Cohaesibacter sp. ES.047: one gene and its partner. The protein of the gene in region 1 interacts with the protein of each later gene in a pairwise test. Links are inferred from orthologs where the notes say so. Each region holds a gene or a part of one and is shown on either strand. Other genes may lie near its edges. The genes, in order: CPH65_RS05850 and ndk.

Region 1 (3,142 bases):
AATCTCGCCAACGCGATCGAACATGAAAGCCACCGATCCGGTCTCGCCCAGCGTGCCACCATTTTTGGTGAAGGCTGCACGGACGTTGGAGGCTGTGCGGTTGCGGTTGTCGGTCAAGGCCTCGACCACGACAGCGGTGCCGGCTGGACCATAGCCCTCGTAACGCACCTCGTCGAAGTTGCCTTCATCACCCGCTTCGGCTTTCTTGATGGCCCGGTCGATATTGTCTTTCGGCATGGACTGGCCACGCGCGTTCTGGATGGCCAGACGCAGGCGAGCATTCGAATCCGGGTCCGAGCCGCCCATCTTCGCAGCAACCGTGATCTCTTTGGAGAGTTTTGAGAACAACTTGGATCGTTTGGCATCCTGAGCGCCTTTGCGATACATGATGTTCTTGAATTTTGAATGGCCTGCCATAATCCTATTTTCCGTATGTTTTGATGATCGCCGCCGGATGAGCCCATCGGAGCGCTTCAAAATTTGTTGCAGGTCATGCCACAAGAGCACAGCAAAGATCAAGCCGTCTCATGGTCCTGCCGAGCCAAAGCTGGCTCAATTGCTGCTCTTTTCCCAAAATGACGGGATATGCTGCGCCAGATGCCCACCCAAGCGCAAGGGCTCGACGGCAACGGCAAGTCCGGACGCATCGTCCGTATCGACAGCAACTCCACAAAGGGTCGGCTCCCCGAGCGCCGGTGTGAAGCGCCCGGAAGGAATCTTGGTGACGAACCGGCGTACCGGCTCTTCCTTCTCCATACCAAGCACCGAGTCGTAATCGCCGCACATGCCAGCATCGCTCATATAGGCAGTGCCACCTGGCAACACGCGATAGTCCGAGGTGGGCACATGGGTGTGCGTCCCGACCACCAGACTAACCCGTCCGTCCAGAAAATGCCCCATCGCTTCTTTTTCAGAGGTCGCCTCGGCATGGAAGTCGACGATGGTGGCATCTGCAAACTCGCCCATCGGGCACGCCGCCAGTTCCTTTTCAATCGCGTTGAAGGGACAGTCCATCGCATCCATATACACCCGCCCCATGGCATTCATCACCAGAACGTTGGCACCATTGCGGGCGGTGTAGAGATTGGCGCCTTTGCCGGGAACGCCGGATGGATAGTTCACCGGACGCAGAAATGCGGGCTGACGCTCACAAAAAACAAGGGCATCACGTTGGTCCCAGACGTGGTTTCCGGTGGTGATGGCATCGCCACCCGCATCGATAAGATCCTGCAGGATGGCCTCTGTGATGCCAAAACCAGCAGCAGAATTCTCGCCATTGATCACCACGAAATCGATGCCGTACTGCTCAACCAGACCGGGAAGCCTGTTCAGTACGATGTTTCGCCCGGCTCGCCCGACTATATCTCCAATAAACAGCAATCGCATGTAGTCACTCAAAATCCGCCTAATCGCCCATAGGCGCACGGATCACGTCCTTGTCAGTCACAATTATATCCAGTGGCAGGTCATAACCACCAATGGGCACCTTGTCCAGTTGCTGAAAGGAAAAGGCCAGCCCCACAAGCGTCGGCCTGCCGCCTGAAAGGATCCGTTCGGAGATATAGCGATCGTAATGCCCTGCCCCATATCCGATGCGATTACATTGACCATCGAACGCCAATAGCGGCATGACAAGCAGATCCGGAACGACTTCAGGTGCCCCCGGAGCCGCAGCACGGGTGCCAAAACCGACATCCACAAGTTCGGCTCCCTCCTTGTAGGCGCGGAACATCATCCCGGTCCGCCCGATGGGGACAGGAAGGGCCAGTCCCAGACCTTTCTCCCGTAGCTCCGGGACAAGAAAAGTGGGATCGATTTCAGACTGGATGGGCATGAAGAGACCGACGATCCGGGCTCCCTCCAAAGGCACATGGGTGACAAGGTTGGCGCATGCAAGCCGCGACATGTCCGCCCGCGTTTCCTCAGGCACGGCATCTCGTCTCGCCCGCATCGTCTTGCGCGTTTCGGCCTTTTCAGCCTTCAAAGCAACACTGTCCATTCGTCCCCCATTGCGCAGACATGACGTTCAACGCGCCTGCCACCCCGCCTTATCGTTCGCCCAGTTTTGCCGAATTCCGCCCGGCTCAACATCGGCCGTTACCAAACTGCGCCGATTCAAGCCCAGAGCCAACCAAAAAAAAGCGGCCCACCCTAAAATAAGGAGGACCGCTTTTGAATGGTATGCCGCATCGACCGTCGAAGCTTTTTCAGATCCTGGGACACCTTAAGTTAAGGTGGGCGCCGGTTGAAGAGGACCACGATCCCTATCAGTGCCAGCTCCCGTTCGGATCAGTAAGGCCCCGAGGATAAGTTGCTTCTAACGCGAAGTGCAGCAGACGTTCATATATATAGGAGCCGAAAACGAAATTCCAGCACCACTTTGCTCATCAACCGACATGTTGGCTTAAAAAATGGTTTTGCAGACCAGCTATGCAAGATCAGTTGTCCAGAAGAACCTTCGAGAGCCGTTCCAGTTGCTCTGCCGCCTTGTCAATTCGATCGGCGAGCGCTTCCTGATCGCCTTCGTTCTTTTCCTTGATGGCATAGCGCGCGTCTCTGAGCGTCTTGATCTCTTCGGACAGGGTTTCGACCTTGGACGACATCTCCGACATTTGGTCCATGGCCATGATTCCGGCCATTACCGTGAGGCGCTGGTCCCCGATCTCTCCGAAATTCTCTCGCAACTCTGCAATGATACCGTCGAATTGACGCGCCAAAGACAACAGATGATCTTCCTGACCATCTTCACAGGCCATGCGGTAGGCACGCCCGTTGATGCTGACGCTGACCTGCACCATATAGTTCTCCGGTCACTTCCCAAAGTGCGCCTTTTCGCGGTTTGATCACCGCGAAATCGCTCGTCATTCCTGCCCGCCCCGTGTATCGGCGCGGATCACCGCATTGTTGCTCTGTAACCTCTATCCGCCATGTTGTTCCAACACGGCCCGGACCGATTCCATCGCAGCACCCAGACGGCGCGATACTTCCACATTGGCGCTCTCGAGTTTATCCGAGCGCGACTTTGCCTGTTCCAGAGATGCGGACAGCTCCGACCGCTCCGTGCTGAGCCGCTGCAGATCTCCCCGCAATGTCTGGATCGACGAAGCCTTTTCTTGATGCTTATCGACCGCCTCTTCAAGGG
Region 2 (3,267 bases), 3.2 Mb from region 1 along the record:
TGCGCTGGCGGAGTTCGAAAACAGCGACCTTGCCGCCAAATACCCGGCAATCGCGCCGAGTTGGCGCCGGGCCTGGAACGAGGTGATCCCGTTCCTCGACTATCCGCCCCAGGTGCGCAGGCTGATCTACACCACGAACGCCATTGAAGCACTGAACTCGAAAATCCGCCGGGCCGTTCGCTCCCGCGGGCATTTCCCCAGTGACGAGGCAGCTGCGAAATTGATTTATCTCGCCCTGAATGCTACTTCTGTGGAATGGAAACGCTCCGTGCGCGAATGGCACTCAGTGAAAAGCCAGTTCGCAATAATGTTCGAAGATCGTTTCCAAATGGCGTAATCAAAGCGCCAGGGCACAAAATTCTCCATAGTCCCGGGGCGTATTTTTCCGTTCCATGCAGTCTGTCTATCGCAAAGACAATGTTTTCGAGCTTTAGGACGCTCGGAATACGCGCGAAGCGATACGAGGCCCCCACAGCGCAAGCACCTGCGCCGCGTAACCATTCGATGCGTTCTTGCTTGTGAAACCGTCTGGTTCGGTATAGAGAGGCAATCGAACCGACTGGACCTTGCGGTACCCAGTTGTTCAGCGGAACTTGCCACGCATCCACCCGAAAAAGAAACGCCCACTGACATGACCCTCGATACCTGGTTGCTGTTCGTCGCTCTATCGATCCTGCCTGCTTTCAGTCCCGGTCCCGGTCTGCTGTTCACCCTGTCCAACAGCTTGCGCTATGGCAGCCGCATCACCTTCTGGTCTGCATTGGGTAACACACTTGGCATGGTCATCATCGGTGCTGGCGTTACATTCGGACTGGGCGCTCTGATGGCTGCATCAAGCGTTGCCTTTCTGGCACTGAAGATCATTGGCGGTCTCTATCTGGTTTGGCTGGGCATCAAGACATGGCGGGACCGGTCCGAGCTCGAAGCGGATCTGAGCCTCGCCCTCCCCCCGAAACGCCGGAGCATCTTTCTCACAGCCCTCGGTGTCGCCATTACAAACCCCAAGGCAATTGCTGTTCAGCTGGCGATCATTCCCCCATTCCTGCATGAGCCATCGACCCTTTACCGCGATGGCCTCATCCTTGCCGTTACCTATGCCTTGGCCTGCCTTGTCAGCCACATCAGCGTCATGCTGTTGTCTGGCCGCTTAAGAGGCTTCTTTGCCAACGCTCTTCGCATGAAATATCTACGCCGCGGCATTGGCCTTACCTTCATCAGCTTTGGCGCAGCCCTCGCAGCGTCCTCCCGCTAGAAACAGGCGCGGCGGGGAGCAAGCCTCCCAGTCAGAAAATAGCCCATCAAAACAGAAAGGCCACCAGCGCAATGCTGATGGCCTTATTCATGGAAACGCGTCCGTTATGCAGCGTATCAGCCGACGATTTCGTCGTCTGTGAAGAAGAATTTGATTTCTTCTGCAGCGGTTTCAGGTGCATCGGAGCCGTGCACGGAATTCTCGCCCATGGACAGGGCAAATTCCTTGCGGATGGTCCCTTCGGCGGCTTCCGACGGGTTGGTGGCGCCCATCACTTCACGGTTCTTGGCAATGGCACTTTCGCCTTCCAGCACCTGCACGACAACCGGCTCGGAAATCATGAAGTCAACAAGCTCGCCAAAGAATGGGCGATCCTTGTGAACCGCATAAAAACCGGAGGCCTGTTCCTTGGTCATGTGGATGCGCTTGGAAGCGACGACGCGCAGACCTGCCTCTTCAAACTTGGCGATGATCTTGCCGGTGAGGTTCCGCTTTGTGGCATCCGGCTTGATGATTGAGAAGGTGCGTTCGATAGCCATCAGAATTCCCTGTTTACTTGGCGTTTTGGCGTGAGATTTCATCCTGTCCAAGACATAATGAAAATCAACGCGCCACGATTTACGCGTTCTATAGCGAGCTGCGCCCTACCCTGCAACCCCAATCTGCAAAAAGGACATGGCTGTTATGCGCTATACAAAGCCTTTTTGTCGCGACCGCTGAATTTTTGACCACCTTGAGAAAAAGGTCAGGCCTTGGCGGCACGCCCCAATCCGCCATGAAGATCGAGACAGCGCTCGAACCACATTGCAACCGGATCATCCCTATCAAGCAACTGGGCATCGGACATCAACCGTGGCCACTGCAAGGATCCAAACAGGCAATAGTCTGCATAGAGCGGCATGTCACCGCCAAGGAATGGTTGTTTGTAAAGGGTCGTGCGGAAGGGACCAAGGCTCTGCCGGAACGCCTCGATCCGCTCGGGCGTCTGCTCCTGAACCTCTTGCAGCGGCCGCCCGAACCGTGCTTCACGGCTCTCGCGGAAATAGGGCTGATCAGCGGGATCGAGTTTCTGATAGATGTCATGGATGATCATGCGTGCGATCTGCCCTTCAATGAAGCTGCCTGCCCAATAGTGAATGAAACGCGACAGCGCCTCGCCCGCTTCACCGCCAAACAGGGTCGGGCGGTTGTCGTAGGTCCGTTCGAGATAGAGCGCGATGGCAAAGGAATCCCGGACCACCATGTCCCCATCGGCAATCACAGGCACACTCTTTTGTCCTCCACCTTCGATCCGGGCAATGTCCGTAAAAAGGGTCGGCACGACCTCTACTTCCAGCCCCTTGTGCGCCAGCGCCATGCGTGTTGGCCAACAGGCGGGAGAAAACCGCACAGCCCGGTCTTTGGCGCACAGGTCATAAAGCTTGATAGTCATGAAGGCCTCCTCTTAGGCAAAGTGTCTGTACCCTTGTTGTCGTTGTTGATGCGGGCTTTTAAAAGGATGTGATCAACTCAGAAGATGCGGGGCGAGCATCCTGCAAGGGTTGATGAGGTATGGCCAGTCTTTTTCCAGCAACACTTGCTCCCTATCCCCATCGTCAAGCGAACGAACGTTTCACAGGCCGATTTTTTTAAACGGGCATCGCGGCGCCAATCCGATTGCCAAGCAGAGCGAAATAAGGCACAACGCCCCCATCATGCTGCATATTAATAATCTCACCTACCGTATTGCTGGCCGTGCCCTCTTCGAGGAAGCAACCCTTGTTGTGCCCGAAGGGGCCAAAATGGGCCTTGTTGGCCGCAATGGGACCGGCAAAACCACCCTGTTCAAGCTGCTTGTGGGCGACATCGCGCCTGAAAGCGGCACAGCGACCATCCGCAAGGGCGCGCGCGTCGGGCAGGTCGCACAGGAAGCCCCGGCCTCGGACGAAAGCCTGCTCGCATTTGTCTTGAAGGCCGATCTTGAACGAACAGCCCTTCTGGCCGAAGCGGAACTGGCCACCGATCCGGCCCGCATC

What was found.
Region 2: the proteins of CPH65_RS05850 (region 1) and ndk interact in binary tests that used the Escherichia coli proteins (3 or more experiments, as listed by UniProt). The link is inferred for Cohaesibacter sp. ES.047 from one-to-one orthologs.

What each region holds. Positions count from the first base shown.
Region 1 is NZ_LT907844.1:1,311,980-1,315,121, reverse strand. Bases 203-3,022 are described here. They hold CPH65_RS05850 (5-formyltetrahydrofolate cyclo-ligase), read right to left. Parts: upstream 2,000-3,022; coding sequence 1,406-1,999; downstream 203-1,405. Other genes in these bases: CPH65_RS05835 (DUF4164 family protein), read right to left, coding at 2,919-3,022; CPH65_RS05840 (cell division protein ZapA), read right to left, coding at 2,439-2,798; CPH65_RS05855 (TIGR00282 family metallophosphoesterase), read right to left, coding at 553-1,386; CPH65_RS05860 (YebC/PmpR family DNA-binding transcriptional regulator), read right to left, coding at 203-417. Also shown: more of CPH65_RS05860, read right to left, coding at 1-202; more of CPH65_RS05835, read right to left, coding at 3,023-3,142. UniProt on the Escherichia coli protein: Involved in the removal of 5-formyltetrahydrofolate.
Region 2 is NZ_LT907844.1:4,500,204-4,503,470, forward strand. What follows is about bases 81-3,025. They hold ndk (nucleoside-diphosphate kinase), read right to left. Parts: upstream 1,792-3,025; coding sequence 1,369-1,791; downstream 81-1,368. Other genes in these bases: CPH65_RS20580 (IS256 family transposase), read left to right, coding at 81-337; CPH65_RS20585 (LysE family translocator), read left to right, coding at 632-1,252; CPH65_RS20595 (glutathione S-transferase family protein), read right to left, coding at 1,998-2,684; abc-f (ribosomal protection-like ABC-F family protein), read left to right, coding at 2,947-3,025. Outside these bases: more of CPH65_RS20580, read left to right, coding at 1-80; more of abc-f, read left to right, coding at 3,026-3,267. UniProt on the Escherichia coli protein: Major role in the synthesis of nucleoside triphosphates other than ATP. The ATP gamma phosphate is transferred to the NDP beta phosphate via a ping-pong mechanism, using a phosphorylated active-site intermediate.